4 regions of the Bacillus sp. XB1 genome follow, and region 2 is predicted to be linked to each of the others. Evidence: riboswitches for the same ligand, from Rfam matches in the RefSeq annotation. Region 2 holds a riboswitch; each other region holds the start of a gene.

Region 1 (3,204 bases), on a different contig from region 2:
ATTTACATGAGGGATATTTTGAGAAATATTTAAAAAAGGCAAGATCTGTTTATAAGAAAAAATATGAGTTAGCTGTCGGGGCATGTAACCAGTACATTCATTTCAAAAGAATGACTGGAGATGGTGGACTTCATTTATTTATAGAACTAGAAGAGCATATGAATGCCCGCACACTTTTACAAAAGTGTTATGAGAAAGGCGTTACGTTTTCACCTGGAGATGTTTTTTACTCTGATGGAGAAGGAGCGAACACTTTCCGATTAGGGTTTTCGCGCTTGAAAGAAGAAGAAATAGTTCGGGGAATTAAAATAATTGGTGATACATTAAAAAATGAAATTTGGAGTTGAGAAAATGAAAATCGGTGTTATTATGGGCGGGGTATCGTCTGAAAAACAAGTTTCAATTATGACGGGGAATGAAATGATTGCTCATTTAGATAAAAATAAGTATGAAATAGTTCCAATTACATTAAATGAAAAAGTGGATTTAATTGAAAAAGCGAAAGACATTGACTTTGCGTTGCTCGCGTTACACGGAAAATACGGAGAAGATGGGACAGTTCAAGGAACACTGGAGAGTTTAGGGATTCCTTATAGCGGAAGTAATATGTTATCTAGCAGTATATGTATGGATAAAAATATTTCGAAAAAGATTTTACGTTATGAAGGTGTAGAAACACCAGATTGGATTGAACTTACAAAAATGGAGGATCTAAATCTTGATGAGTTAGATAAGTTAGGATTTCCATTAGTAGTAAAACCAAACTCTGGCGGATCGAGTGTCGGAGTGAAAATCGTTTATAATAAAAATGAATTGATCTCAATGCTAGAAACTGTATTCGAATGGGATTCTGAAGTAGTAATTGAGAAGTATATAAAAGGTGATGAAATTACATGTTCCATTCTGGATGGAAAACAGTTACCTATAGTTTCAATTCGACATGCAGCCGAGTTCTTTGACTACAATGCAAAATATGATGATACTAGTACAGTTGAGGAAGTTATTGAACTTCCAGCAGAAATTAATGAACGTGTAAATAAAGCGTCACTCGCTTGTTATAAAGCATTAAAATGTAGTGTTTATGCAAGAGTTGATATGATGGTGAAGGACGGAGTTCCATATGTAATGGAAATTAATACATTACCAGGGATGACACAATCAAGTTTATTGCCAAAAAGTGCAGAAGCAGCGGGAATTAGTTATAGCAAACTATTAGATATGATTATTGAAACATCATTAAAAGTTAGAAAAGAAGAGGGGTTTTAAGGGAATTATATAACTAATTTTTTTGACAGTTTCACGAAGTATGCTATGATGAATACATTATAAAAACAAAATATTTATCCACTAGGGGGGCCTTTTATAGGCTGAGATCAAATGTGATTTTGAGACTCTTAGTACCTGATCTGGTTAATGCCAGCGTAGGGAAGTGGGAAAGACGTTGCTATTTAATGAGTAAATAAATACTGTCAATTTCACTTTCTTTACGCCTGTAAAGAAAGTTTTTTTATTTTAAAGCGTTAATAGCTGTGGATAAATATCTATATTTTATATATTATTGGAGGGATTTAAATGACTTTTTCACAATCGTTACGTAAAGAAGTAGATTCAATTTGGAAAGCGAGTTTTAACCATCCTTTTGTAAAAAAACTTGGTGAAGGAACGTTAGATTTAGCTAGTTTTCGCTATTATGTTCTTCAAGATTCATATTATTTGAGTCATTTTGCTAGAGTACAAACATTAGGAGCTGCAAAAGCTCTTGAATTAGAAACGACAGCTCGTATGGCACACCATGCCCAAAATACATATGAGGCGGAATTATCATTACATGAGAATTTTGCTAAAAAGCTAGGGATAACAAAAGAAGAAAAAGATAATTTTATTCCTGCGCCAACTGCATATGCGTATACTTCACATATGTATCGTGCTGCGTATGAAGGACATTTAGGAGATATTATTGCAGCAATCTTACCTTGCTATTGGTTGTATTATGAAATTGGCGAACGCTTAAAAGAGTGCCAGCCGGAAGAGCAAATTTATAACGAATGGATTTCTGCTTATGGATCTGATTGGTTCCGTACGCTAGTTGAAGAGCAAATTACACGTTTAGATACTATCGCTGAAAAAGTAACAGAGACAGACCGCAAGCGTATGAAACAGCATTTTATTATTAGCAGTCAATATGAATATTCATTTTGGGAAATGGCTTATACATTAGAAAAGTGGCCAGTGGATACAGACGTAAAAGACGTAATTGGATAAAGAATAGAAGTAATGTTATAGCTAGGTATGGATCATACCTAGCTATATATTTTTTCTTGTCAAATTTGCGTAAAGTCATTAGTGCTACTGATATGGCGAAATAGAATATCGATAATTTAGCTCATTTACTTGTCTACGCATTAACTGGATAAACTTCTGTCACATTTATTTTACAATCAAAGAACGTAAATGTTGGTGGTATGAAGTTAAATAAGAAAAGAAACCCGAGCTGTTAGCTGTAACGGAGTTGTTTTTTCTTTGCAGGAATTTCTAAATTATCATGGAGTGTTGTTAATACGATATGCAAATATGCATATCGTATTTTTTTGAGTTCTTTATGTGTTAAAATTAGATATAGAGATATGTAAATATAAAGAAGCAAAAGCAGGAATATCCAATGAATTTTGAGAGGTGTTATATGTTTACAAATAAGAAATTAATTCGATTTGGTTTATCGTTGTTTGTATTTTTAGGGATAATTAATTTTACAATCAGCTATTTCCAAACATATCTTGAAACAGCAGCAGATATTAAATGGGTAATTCCAGAAATTTGGAAAACTATTTTGCTAGATGTTCCTCAAGGTATACTTGTTCTTTTAGGCGCAATTGCTTTATATGATTTCACAAAAGAGGCATCACAAAAAGACGCATCAATCTAAGTGTGTCTTTTTTAATTAACAATTTCATAGAGAGCTTTGCTGGAGAAATAGAATGAAAAGCCCTAATTAGGGCTTTTTTTGTTGGAATTTCTTAACCGTCATAAAAACTGGTCACTTGGAGGTGTTATAGCGAAAGCCACTTACAGTACAGAAAAATCTAAGCAGCAGACGGAAATATATAGGATATGGATCATAATTATTGAGAAATTAATTGAACTTAGTAAGTATGAAGATATGACGCTAGAATTCATATTTTTTAATTTTTATTTATCTCGCTATTT
Region 2 (3,204 bases):
TCCGCTAAACTAATTGCTGAAATAACTGAAACACCGTCCGCACCCGCTTCTATAACTGCCGCTGTATTTTCAATTGTAATCCCACCAATACCAACGATTGGCACTGTAATTCCTTGTTCTCTAAAATAAGCTAACCCTTTCGTTCCTTGAACCGCTTTCGTATCTTTTTTCGTACTCGTTGGGAAAATAGGTCCAACGCCTAAATAATCTGCTCCATTTTCGATTGCAAAGCGTGCTTCTTCAATTGTATGAGCAGATACGCCGATAATTTTATCTCCCATTTTTTCACGAACAGATGTAATTCCTTCATCATCTTGTCCAACATGAACACCATCTGCATCTAATTCAATGGCTAATTCTACATCATCATTTACAATGAAAGGAACACTATATTCCTTACAAAGCGTCTGCAATTCTTTTGCAAAGCGCACTCTATCTTCTCCGATTAAAGAACCTTCCCCCTTCTCGCGAAACTGAAAAAGTGTCACTCCACCATCTAACGCTTCTTTCAATGCAGCTAAAGGATCCCTCGTGCAGTTATTACTTCCCATAATAAAATACACTTGCAATAGCTTAGACATTTTATCTATTTCAATGCGTGCCATTTCTTTCACTCCCTCTTACTCTAACTCCACAATCTTCCCATACTTCTCAATATCACCTGAAGTTGTATTCGCTAATTGATTTAAAAATTCAATTTGGAAACTACCAGGCCCTTTTTCTACCGCCTTAGCAGCTGCCAGTTCCGAAGCTACACCATAAAACGTTAATGCGGCTACTGCTGCTTTTACATAATCTTTTTCCACTGCTACAAATGCTCCTATTACAGAAGTTAGTAAACAACCTGTTCCCGTAACTTTCGTTAAAATAGGGTGACCATTTCGAATAACAATAGTTCTCTCTCCATCTGTAACAACATCTTCTTTTCCAGTAATGACCGCAACTGTATTTAGTTCATCTGCTGCCTGCCTTGCAATACTTACAACATTGCCATTTCCAGTACCAGCGTCTACCCCTTTAATTTCCCATTTCTCATTAATAACATTTGCTATTTCAGCCGCATTTCCGCGGATAATTGCTAAATCTATTTCGGCTGGAATATGTCTCGCAACTTCTGTTCGATACGAAGTTGCTCCTGCACCAACTGGGTCAAATAGTACTGGCACATTGTTCGCATTTGCTGATTTACCCGCGAGTAACATCGCTTCTACTTCTTCAGGACGAAGTGTCCCCATATTTAATACTAACGCTCCAGCAATGCTAGCCATTTCTGCTACTTCTTCTTTTGCATACGCCATTACAGGCGATGCTCCAAGTGCCAACAAACCGTTAGCAGTAAAATTTGTTACAACAACATTTGTAATATTATGAACGAGCGGATTAGATTCTCTCACCAAATCCACTACTTTACTAATTTCTTTCATATTCATCCTTTTCATCTCCTAACTATAATGATGGGAGATACACAAAAAGACACTTTGCGCGTACGCAAAGTGCCTGAACATGTGCTTTTACACTCTCCCTACGCTGGCATTATCCAACAGGTTCAAATGGTCAATGACGGACTAGTCATACTCTCAGTTTGCATCCACAAACTCCCATGTGCTTATTATTCATCTACTTCAAAGTCTACTCTTATTCTACTAAAATAACAAGTTCTTTACTTTTCTATTTAATATAGAAGCAACCTATATAACAATAAACATAATCAAGTGAAACTTTAATCAGTGAGTGTTTTGTTCATCCCACTAAAAACCGATCAAATATGGAGCGAAACTGAATCTCAAGAAGATGTATGCTATATTTAACTTATGGAAATTTGAAAGGATGTTTTTAATATGTCAAAAAGCGTTGTAATCGCTGAAAAACCTTCCGTTGCACGAGATATTGCTCGTGTACTGAAGTGTGATAAAAAAGGAAACGGCTATCTTGAGGGTAGTAAATATATTGTAACTTGGGCTTTAGGTCATCTCGTTACATTAGCAGATCCAGAAAGTTATGATGTGAAATATAAAAAGTGGAATTTAGAAGATTTACCGATGCTACCTGAGCGTTTGAAATTAACGGTTATTAAACAAACTGGTAAACAATTTAATGCTGTAAAAAGTCAGCTACTTCGAAAAGATGTAAATGAAATTATTGTAGCAACAGACGCTGGACGTGAAGGGGAATTAGTCGCACGCTGGATTATCGATAAAGTTAAGCTAAATAAACCAATCAAACGTTTATGGATTTCTTCTGTAACCGATAAAGCAATTAAAGATGGTTTTGCAAATTTAAAACCAGGTAAGGCATATGACAATTTATATGCTTCAGCAGTTGCACGTTCAGAAGCTGACTGGTATATCGGTCTTAATGCAACTCGTGCTTTAACGACTCGCTTTAATGCCCAGTTAAATTGCGGCCGTGTACAAACCCCTACTGTTGCTATGATTGCTAGTCGTGAGGATGAAATAAAGAACTTCAAAGCTCAAACTTACTACGGCATCGAAGCTCAAACAATGGAGAAGCTCAAACTTACTTGGCAAGATGCAAATGGCAATAGCCGTAGTTTTAATAAAGAAAAAATCGATGGTATTGTAAAAAGTTTAGATAAACAAAATGCTGCTGTTGTGGAAATTGATAAGAAACAGAAGAAGTCATTCTCTCCTGGTCTTTACGATTTAACTGAATTACAACGTGATGCAAATAAAAAGTTCGGTTACTCTGCTAAAGAAACATTAAATATTATGCAAAAATTGTATGAACAGCATAAAGTACTAACGTACCCTCGTACAGATTCACGCTACATTTCATCTGATATCGTTGGAACACTTCCAGAACGTCTAAAAGCATGTGGTGTTGGAGAATACCGTCCCTTCGCACATAAAGTATTACAAAAGCCTATCAAACCTAACAAATCATTTGTTGATGATAGTAAAGTAAGCGATCATCATGCGATTATTCCAACAGAAGGATACGTTAACTTCGCAGCATTCACAGATAAAGAACGCAAAATTTATGATTTAGTTGTAAAACGTTTCTTAGCTGTTTTATTCCCAGCATTCGAATACGAACAACTAACGTTACGCACAAAGGTCGGCAATGAAACATTCATTGCACGCGGAAAAACGATTTTACATGCTGGTTGGAAGGAAGTATACGAAAATCGATTTGAAGACGATGATGTAACTGATGACGTAAAAGAGCAGATTCTACCTCACA
Region 3 (3,204 bases), on a different contig from region 2:
CATATGACCTATTAATTGTCCAGTTTGTACTTGATCACCAGCTTGTACAGTGCGATCCTTCATATGAGCATAAACAGTTGTATATAATTTCCCATTGATTTGATGCGCAATGAAAACAACATTGCCATAGCTAGCTGAATAATAAGATTTCACAACTTTACCTGCAGCAGCAGCTTGGATAGAGACGTTTCCTGGAGCGGCAATATCTATACCATAATGCATTTGTTCCCAGCGTATATCAAAGGTTGAGCTAATTCTTCCTTGAGCAGGGAATTTGAAAGCAGCTGGAATTGATGAAGGTTGATCTGTTTTAGCTTGTGGTTGATTTTGTACTACATAGTGTTTTGCTACATATCCGTATCCTGTGCCAAAACGAATTTTATACCAAGTTCCTACAGTTTCTACTACTTGTACTTGTGTACCGTTTTGTAATGAACCGAGTAGAGCGCTACTTGTACTAGCGTTGCTACGTACATTTAGATTAGGTGTTGCAACAGTATATTTTGTATTATTTTGAACGGTGATTCCTTTTACTAAGGGTTGTGAACCATTAGAGATGAATGCTTTTTGTACGTAACCTGTTTGGCCATTATGCGATATTTTATACCATTCGCCTTGATCTTCTTGAACGGTAATAAACTTGCCATTTGGTAATACATCTAAAATGGAAGATTCTAAATTAGGTTCAGAGCGAACGTTTAATGCATTAGCATTAACGATGTATTGATCATTAGAATGAAGTTTGTTTTTTAGTAAAATAGTATCTTTTTGTACATAACCTACTTTATTATGAACAGATACTTTATACCACTCATTAGTTGTTTCAAGGATGTTCACTTTTGTATTAAAGCGAATTGTATCAATTGATGTGCTTTTTACGTTATCTTCTGTATGTAATGCTACTTGATCGACTTTGACATACCCAGTTTTAATATTAGATAATTGTTCAGCGTTTGCTTTTTGTACATTTGTTTCACCCATAGAAGGAAGTAAAGAAGCAATCGCTACAGTAGTTGCTGTTAAAGCAGTAGCTTTCATATTCATGGAATAGAGACCTCCTCTAGTTGTATAGTTGTAATTTTATTATAGTATAAAGATATAATATAGTGGGTGTATTCACATAAATGTAATATGAAATCAATATAAAAATAAATTTTTTGAGGATAATGATTCCTTCTTATGCAATTAATTGGGGTTTTATTTTCTAAAATAGAATGTATGTATTGTATAACTTTGATATTATGTTGATAATTAAGAAAATTAAAAAAGTTGATGATGTCTTATTAGGGTGTTATACTGACAGTGATAATTTTATAGTTTGCTAGGAGAGCTGGTGTTGCCAGCTGAGAGTAGGCCGTAAGCCTTTGATCCTTTTTATTACCTGATCTAGATTATGCTAGCGTAGGGAAGCAATTCGGACACTAACAATGAGTCCCCGTTTCTTTGCGTATAGAAACGGGGCTTTTTTATTTAAAAATTTCATATTGAAACCACTAGGGGTGCTTGATTTGCTGAGAGAGGAATAATCCTTAACCCTTACAACACCTGATCTAGGTAATACTAGCGAAGGGAAGTGGAACATCGAATAAATGTATAACTTTATTTGCTGTAACCACTTCTTATATATAGAAGTGGTTTTTTATTTAGATACATATATTGAAAGGGGATAGAGAAATGAAATTTTGCGATAGATTATTAGAAACTGTGCAACCGGTTTGGGAGATGAGTCATAATCATCCGTTTGTAGTGGGTATGGGAGATGGCACGTTAGAAAAAGATAAATTCCAGTATTATATTATTCAAGATTATTTATATCTGCTAGATTATGCAAAGTTATATGCGATTGGTGTTGTAAAAGCAACGAATCCACAAGTAATGGGAAAGTTCGCTGAACAAATTGATGGAATATTAAATGGCGAAATGACAATCCATAAACAATATGCAAAAAGACTTGGAATTTCTATAGAGGAGATAGAGTCTGCGAAACCATCTGCTAAAAATTTAGCTTATACAAATTACATGATGTCTGTATCTCAAAATGGCACACTTGCGGAATTAATAGCAGCGCTTCTTCCATGTATGTGGAGCTATTGGGAAATTGGAAAGCGTTTAAATGATATTCCTGGAGCAAGAGATCATGAGTTTTTTGGTGAGTGGATTCAAGGATATAGTTCGGAAGAATACGGTAATCTGTGTATTTGGTTAATAGATTTATTAAATAAAATGGCAGTTGGAAAGTCTGAGACAGAACTAGAAAGATTAGAGGAGATTTTCTTATATTCCAGTCGATTTGAATATTTATTCTGGGATATGTCCTATCGTAAGGAGATGTGGGGATTTGAGGAGCAAGAACATACTACAGTTTCATAATGTTTCTTTTCATTACGATGAGAAACCAATCATCCATGAATTAAATGCTTCTATACATGAGAAAGAGTTTGTCAGTATTATCGGACCGAGTGGATGTGGGAAAAGTACTTTATTTCGCCTTATTACAGGTCTAGAAAAGGTAAGTACTGGACAGATAGAACTGACAGAAACAAAGCACCATCCTGTAGGATATATGCCGCAAAAAGATATGCTTTTGCCGTGGAGAACAATTATTGAGAATGCTGCCCTGCCGCTAGAGTGCCAAGGTGTACAGAAGAAAGAAGCACAAGTAAAGGCAAAGGAACTGTTACATAAATTTGGTTTGCAAGGGTATGAGAAAAAATATCCGAAAGATTTATCTGGTGGTATGAGACAACGTGTATCTTTTATTCGAACTTTATTAACAGGCGGGGAAATATTGCTGTTAGATGAACCATTTAGTGCGTTGGATGCTTTAACGAAGACCTCTTTGCAAGAATGGTTGTTTGAACAATGGCAAGAGTGGGAAAAAACAATTTTATTCATTACTCATGATGTTGAAGAAGCGTTATTTCTTTCAAACCGAGTTTTAGTAGTGGAACAGCAGCCGATAACGACTTTGACTGAGCGGACTGTACCGCTTGATCATAACAGAACACGAAAAGATTTATATAAACCGGAAGTATTAGCGCTGAAAGATGAGCTTCTTAGTATGTTACAAAGGCAGGTACTTGTGTGATGAACCGATTGAAAGAATTAGTTCCTGCTATTACACTTTCTAGTATTTTACTAGCTGTGTGGGAAATAGGAGCAAGAATTGTAGATGAGATGTACATTTTACCGTCACCTTCTGCG
Region 4 (3,204 bases), on a different contig from region 2:
ATGGATTTAAAGGGATAAGACAAACGTGGCCTGCGTTACTTGTAGCGGGTAGTTCATTTGCGATTACGCAGTTCATTACAGCGACATTTTTAGGACCGGAACTTCCGGATATTACATCGGCACTTGTAAGTTTAATTAGTTTAGCGCTGTTCTTAAAAGTTTGGCAGCCGAAAGAAACTTATCAATCTGGACAAGCAAATAGTGAAGTAGCAGCAACAACGACAGTAGCATCGATGCCAAAATTAACGTTTGGAAAAGTAGTGAAGGCATGGTCCCCATTTATCGTATTAACGGTTATGGTAGTCATTTGGAGCCAAAGTTTCTTTAAGGCATTATTCGCTCCAGGAGGGGCTTTAGAAAGTCTTGTGTTTAAGTTTGAAATTCCAGGTCTGCATAATTTAGTAATGAAAGCAGAGCCAATTGTAAATAAACCAACGCCTTACGAGGCAATTCTGAAGTTTGATGTATTATCGGCAACTGGAACAGCGATTTTAATTGCTTGTATCATTTCCATGTTTATTTTGAAAATGAATGTAAAAGATGCAGCAGTGACATTTAAAGAAACGTTAAGCGAATTAAAAATGCCAATTCTATCTATCGGATTTGTACTAGGGTTTGCATTTATTGCAAACTATTCTGGTCTATCTTCTACGTTAGCGTTAGCATTAGCCGGAACTGGCGGACTATTCCCGTTCTTCTCACCATTCTTAGGCTGGATTGGCGTATTCCTAACAGGGTCTGATACGTCTGCGAATGCACTGTTCTCAAATTTACAAGCCATTACAGCGCAGCAAGTCGGCGTATCTGAAGTGCTTCTTGTTGCAGCAAATACAACAGGCGGTGTAACAGGGAAAATGATTTCCCCGCAGTCGATTGCGATCGCTTGTGCGGCGGTTGGTCTTGCTGGAAAAGAATCGGATTTGTTCCGTTTTACAGTGAAGCATAGCTTATTCTTCGTAATTATTGTTGGTATTATGACGTATGTGCAGGCGTATTATTTAACGTGGATGATTCCGTAAAGTGCAAAAGAAATAAACTTTTCATTTTTCAGATTATCGTGTATGATGGGAAAGTATTGAAAATTAAATCAGTGATAAACTAGGGGTGCCTAACGTATGCGTAGGCTGAGAGAGAAGCGCGTGAACTTCTTAACCCTTTGGACCTGATCTGGCTCGTACCAGCGTAGGGAAGTTAACGGCTTTACATAATGATGTCTTTATGAGCCAGGTCCTTATTTTTTTATGGACCTGGCTCTTTTTATTTTGGCATGCGCTGGCCATATCTTGTCCTTGTCACGAACAGGGGGGCAACAAAATTTATGAAACAATCTGTTTCAGCTGAGCAAATTGAATTGAAGTCGAGTTTACCAGGGAGTAAGAAAGTATATGTGGATGGACCACGAGAAGGTATGAAAGTGCCGATGCGTGAGATTGAACAAAGCGAAACGAATGGCGTTCCAAATCCACCAATCCGTGTGTATGATACGAGCGGTCCTTATACAGATCCTGCGTATAAGGTCGAGTTGGAAAAAGGAATTCCAACGCCGCGCCACTCTTGGATTATGGGGCGTGGTGATGTAGAAGCATACGAAGGGCGTGAAGTGAAACCAGAGGATGACGGTGTGAAAGTAGCTTCGAAGCATACACCTGTTTTCCCGCAAATGGATCGCCAGCCGCTTAGAGCAAAGCAAGGTGCAAACGTTACGCAAATGCACTATGCACGTAATGGCATTATTACGTCTGAGATGGAATACGTTGCGATTCGTGAAGGGGTAGAGCCGGAGTTTGTTCGTAAGGAAATCGCAGAAGGTCGCGCTATTTTACCAGCGAATATTAATCATCCAGAAGCTGAACCGATGATCATCGGGCGTAATTTCCATGTGAAGGTAAACGCCAATATCGGAAACTCAGCTGTATCTTCTTCGATTGCAGAAGAAGTAGAGAAGATGACATGGGCAACGCGCTGGGGTGCAGATACGATTATGGATTTATCTACAGGTAAAAATATTCATACGACGCGGGAGTGGATTATTCGTAACGCGCCTGTACCAGTTGGAACTGTACCGATCTATCAAGCGCTGGAAAAAGTAAACGGAATTGCAGAAGATTTAACGTGGGAAGTATATCGTGATACGTTAATTGAGCAGGCGGAGCAAGGCGTTGATTACTTTACGATTCACGCTGGTGTATTGCTTCGTTATATTCCAATCACGGCAAAGCGTACGACAGGTATCGTTTCGCGCGGTGGTTCGATTATGGCGCAGTGGTGTTTATTCCATCATAAAGAAAACTTCCTATATACTCACTTTGAAGAGATTTGTGAAATTATGAAGCAGTATGATGTTTCGTTCTCTCTTGGAGATGGATTACGTCCAGGGTCTATTGCAGATGCCAATGACGAAGCACAGTTTTCTGAGCTTGAAACACTTGGTGAATTAACCAAAATTGCTTGGAAACATGATGTGCAAGTTATGATTGAAGGACCTGGACACGTACCGATGCACTTAATTAAAGAGAATATGGAGAAAGAGCTTGATATTTGTCAGGGCGCGCCGTTTTACACACTTGGGCCACTAACGACAGATATTGCACCAGGTTATGACCATATTACATCTGCAATTGGAGCTGCGATGATTGGCTGGTTTGGAACAGCGATGCTTTGTTATGTAACGCCGAAAGAACATTTAGGTTTGCCAAACAAAGATGATGTACGCACGGGTGTTATTACGTACAAAATTGCAGCGCATGCGGCTGATCTTGCGAAAGGACATAAAACGGCTCATCAGCGTGATGATGCACTTTCAAAAGCACGCTTCGAATTCCGTTGGCGCGATCAATTTAATTTATCTTTAGATCCTGAACGTGCGATGGAATATCATGATGAAACGTTGCCTGCAGAAGGGGCAAAGACAGCTCACTTCTGTTCAATGTGTGGACCGAAGTTTTGTAGTATGAGAATTTCACATGATATTCGTGAATATGCAAAAGAAAATGATTTAGAAACGACAGAAGCAATTGAAAAAGGAATGAAAGAGAAAGCAGAAGAATTTAAAGAAGCTGGTAGTCATTTATATCAATAACATGTTACACCTCTTTACTTGATTGATCACACTGTAGTACCTAACTTTATTATAGAAGAAGCCCCATTTGCTAAGACGGTAGCAAATGGGGCTTCTGTTGTTTATAAGGCGAAGAAGAGATGTAC

The links. Region 2 has a riboswitch for thiamine pyrophosphate ahead of thiM (hydroxyethylthiazole kinase). Riboswitches for the same ligand answer to the same signal wherever they lie in the genome.
Region 1: linked by a shared signal. The riboswitch ahead of tenA (thiaminase II) and the one ahead of thiM (hydroxyethylthiazole kinase) in region 2 are both predicted to bind thiamine pyrophosphate.
Region 3: linked by a shared signal. The riboswitch ahead of tenA (thiaminase II) and the one ahead of thiM (hydroxyethylthiazole kinase) in region 2 are both predicted to bind thiamine pyrophosphate.
Region 4: linked by a shared signal. The riboswitch ahead of thiC (phosphomethylpyrimidine synthase ThiC) and the one ahead of thiM (hydroxyethylthiazole kinase) in region 2 are both predicted to bind thiamine pyrophosphate.

Annotation. Positions count from the first base shown of each region.
Region 1 covers NZ_JBNRIL010000001.1:1,131,861-1,135,064, reverse strand. The annotation lists gene pdxR (MocR-like pyridoxine biosynthesis transcription factor PdxR) at 1-347, shown strand, start outside; gene ACK1U5_RS05760 (D-alanine--D-alanine ligase) at 352-1,266, shown strand; TPP riboswitch at 1,340-1,445, shown strand; gene tenA (thiaminase II) at 1,573-2,262, shown strand; gene ACK1U5_RS05750 (DUF3937 domain-containing protein) at 2,660-2,923, shown strand.
Region 2 covers NZ_JBNRIL010000005.1:109,399-112,602, reverse strand. The annotation lists gene thiE (thiamine phosphate synthase) at 1-605, opposite strand, end outside; gene thiM (hydroxyethylthiazole kinase) at 621-1,430, opposite strand; TPP riboswitch at 1,503-1,612, opposite strand; gene topB (DNA topoisomerase III) at 1,839-3,204, shown strand, end outside.
Region 3 covers NZ_JBNRIL010000001.1:2,909,656-2,912,859, reverse strand. The annotation lists gene ACK1U5_RS14985 (SH3 domain-containing protein) at 1-1,044, opposite strand, end outside; TPP riboswitch at 1,314-1,425, shown strand; TPP riboswitch at 1,486-1,589, shown strand; gene tenA (thiaminase II) at 1,675-2,370, shown strand; gene ACK1U5_RS14975 (ABC transporter ATP-binding protein) at 2,339-3,088, shown strand; gene ACK1U5_RS14970 (ABC transporter permease) at 3,088-3,204, shown strand, end outside.
Region 4 covers NZ_JBNRIL010000003.1:88,255-91,458, reverse strand. The annotation lists gene lldP (L-lactate permease) at 1-1,019, shown strand, start outside; TPP riboswitch at 1,091-1,206, shown strand; gene thiC (phosphomethylpyrimidine synthase ThiC) at 1,319-3,079, shown strand; gene ACK1U5_RS21680 (arsenic transporter) at 3,181-3,204, opposite strand, start outside.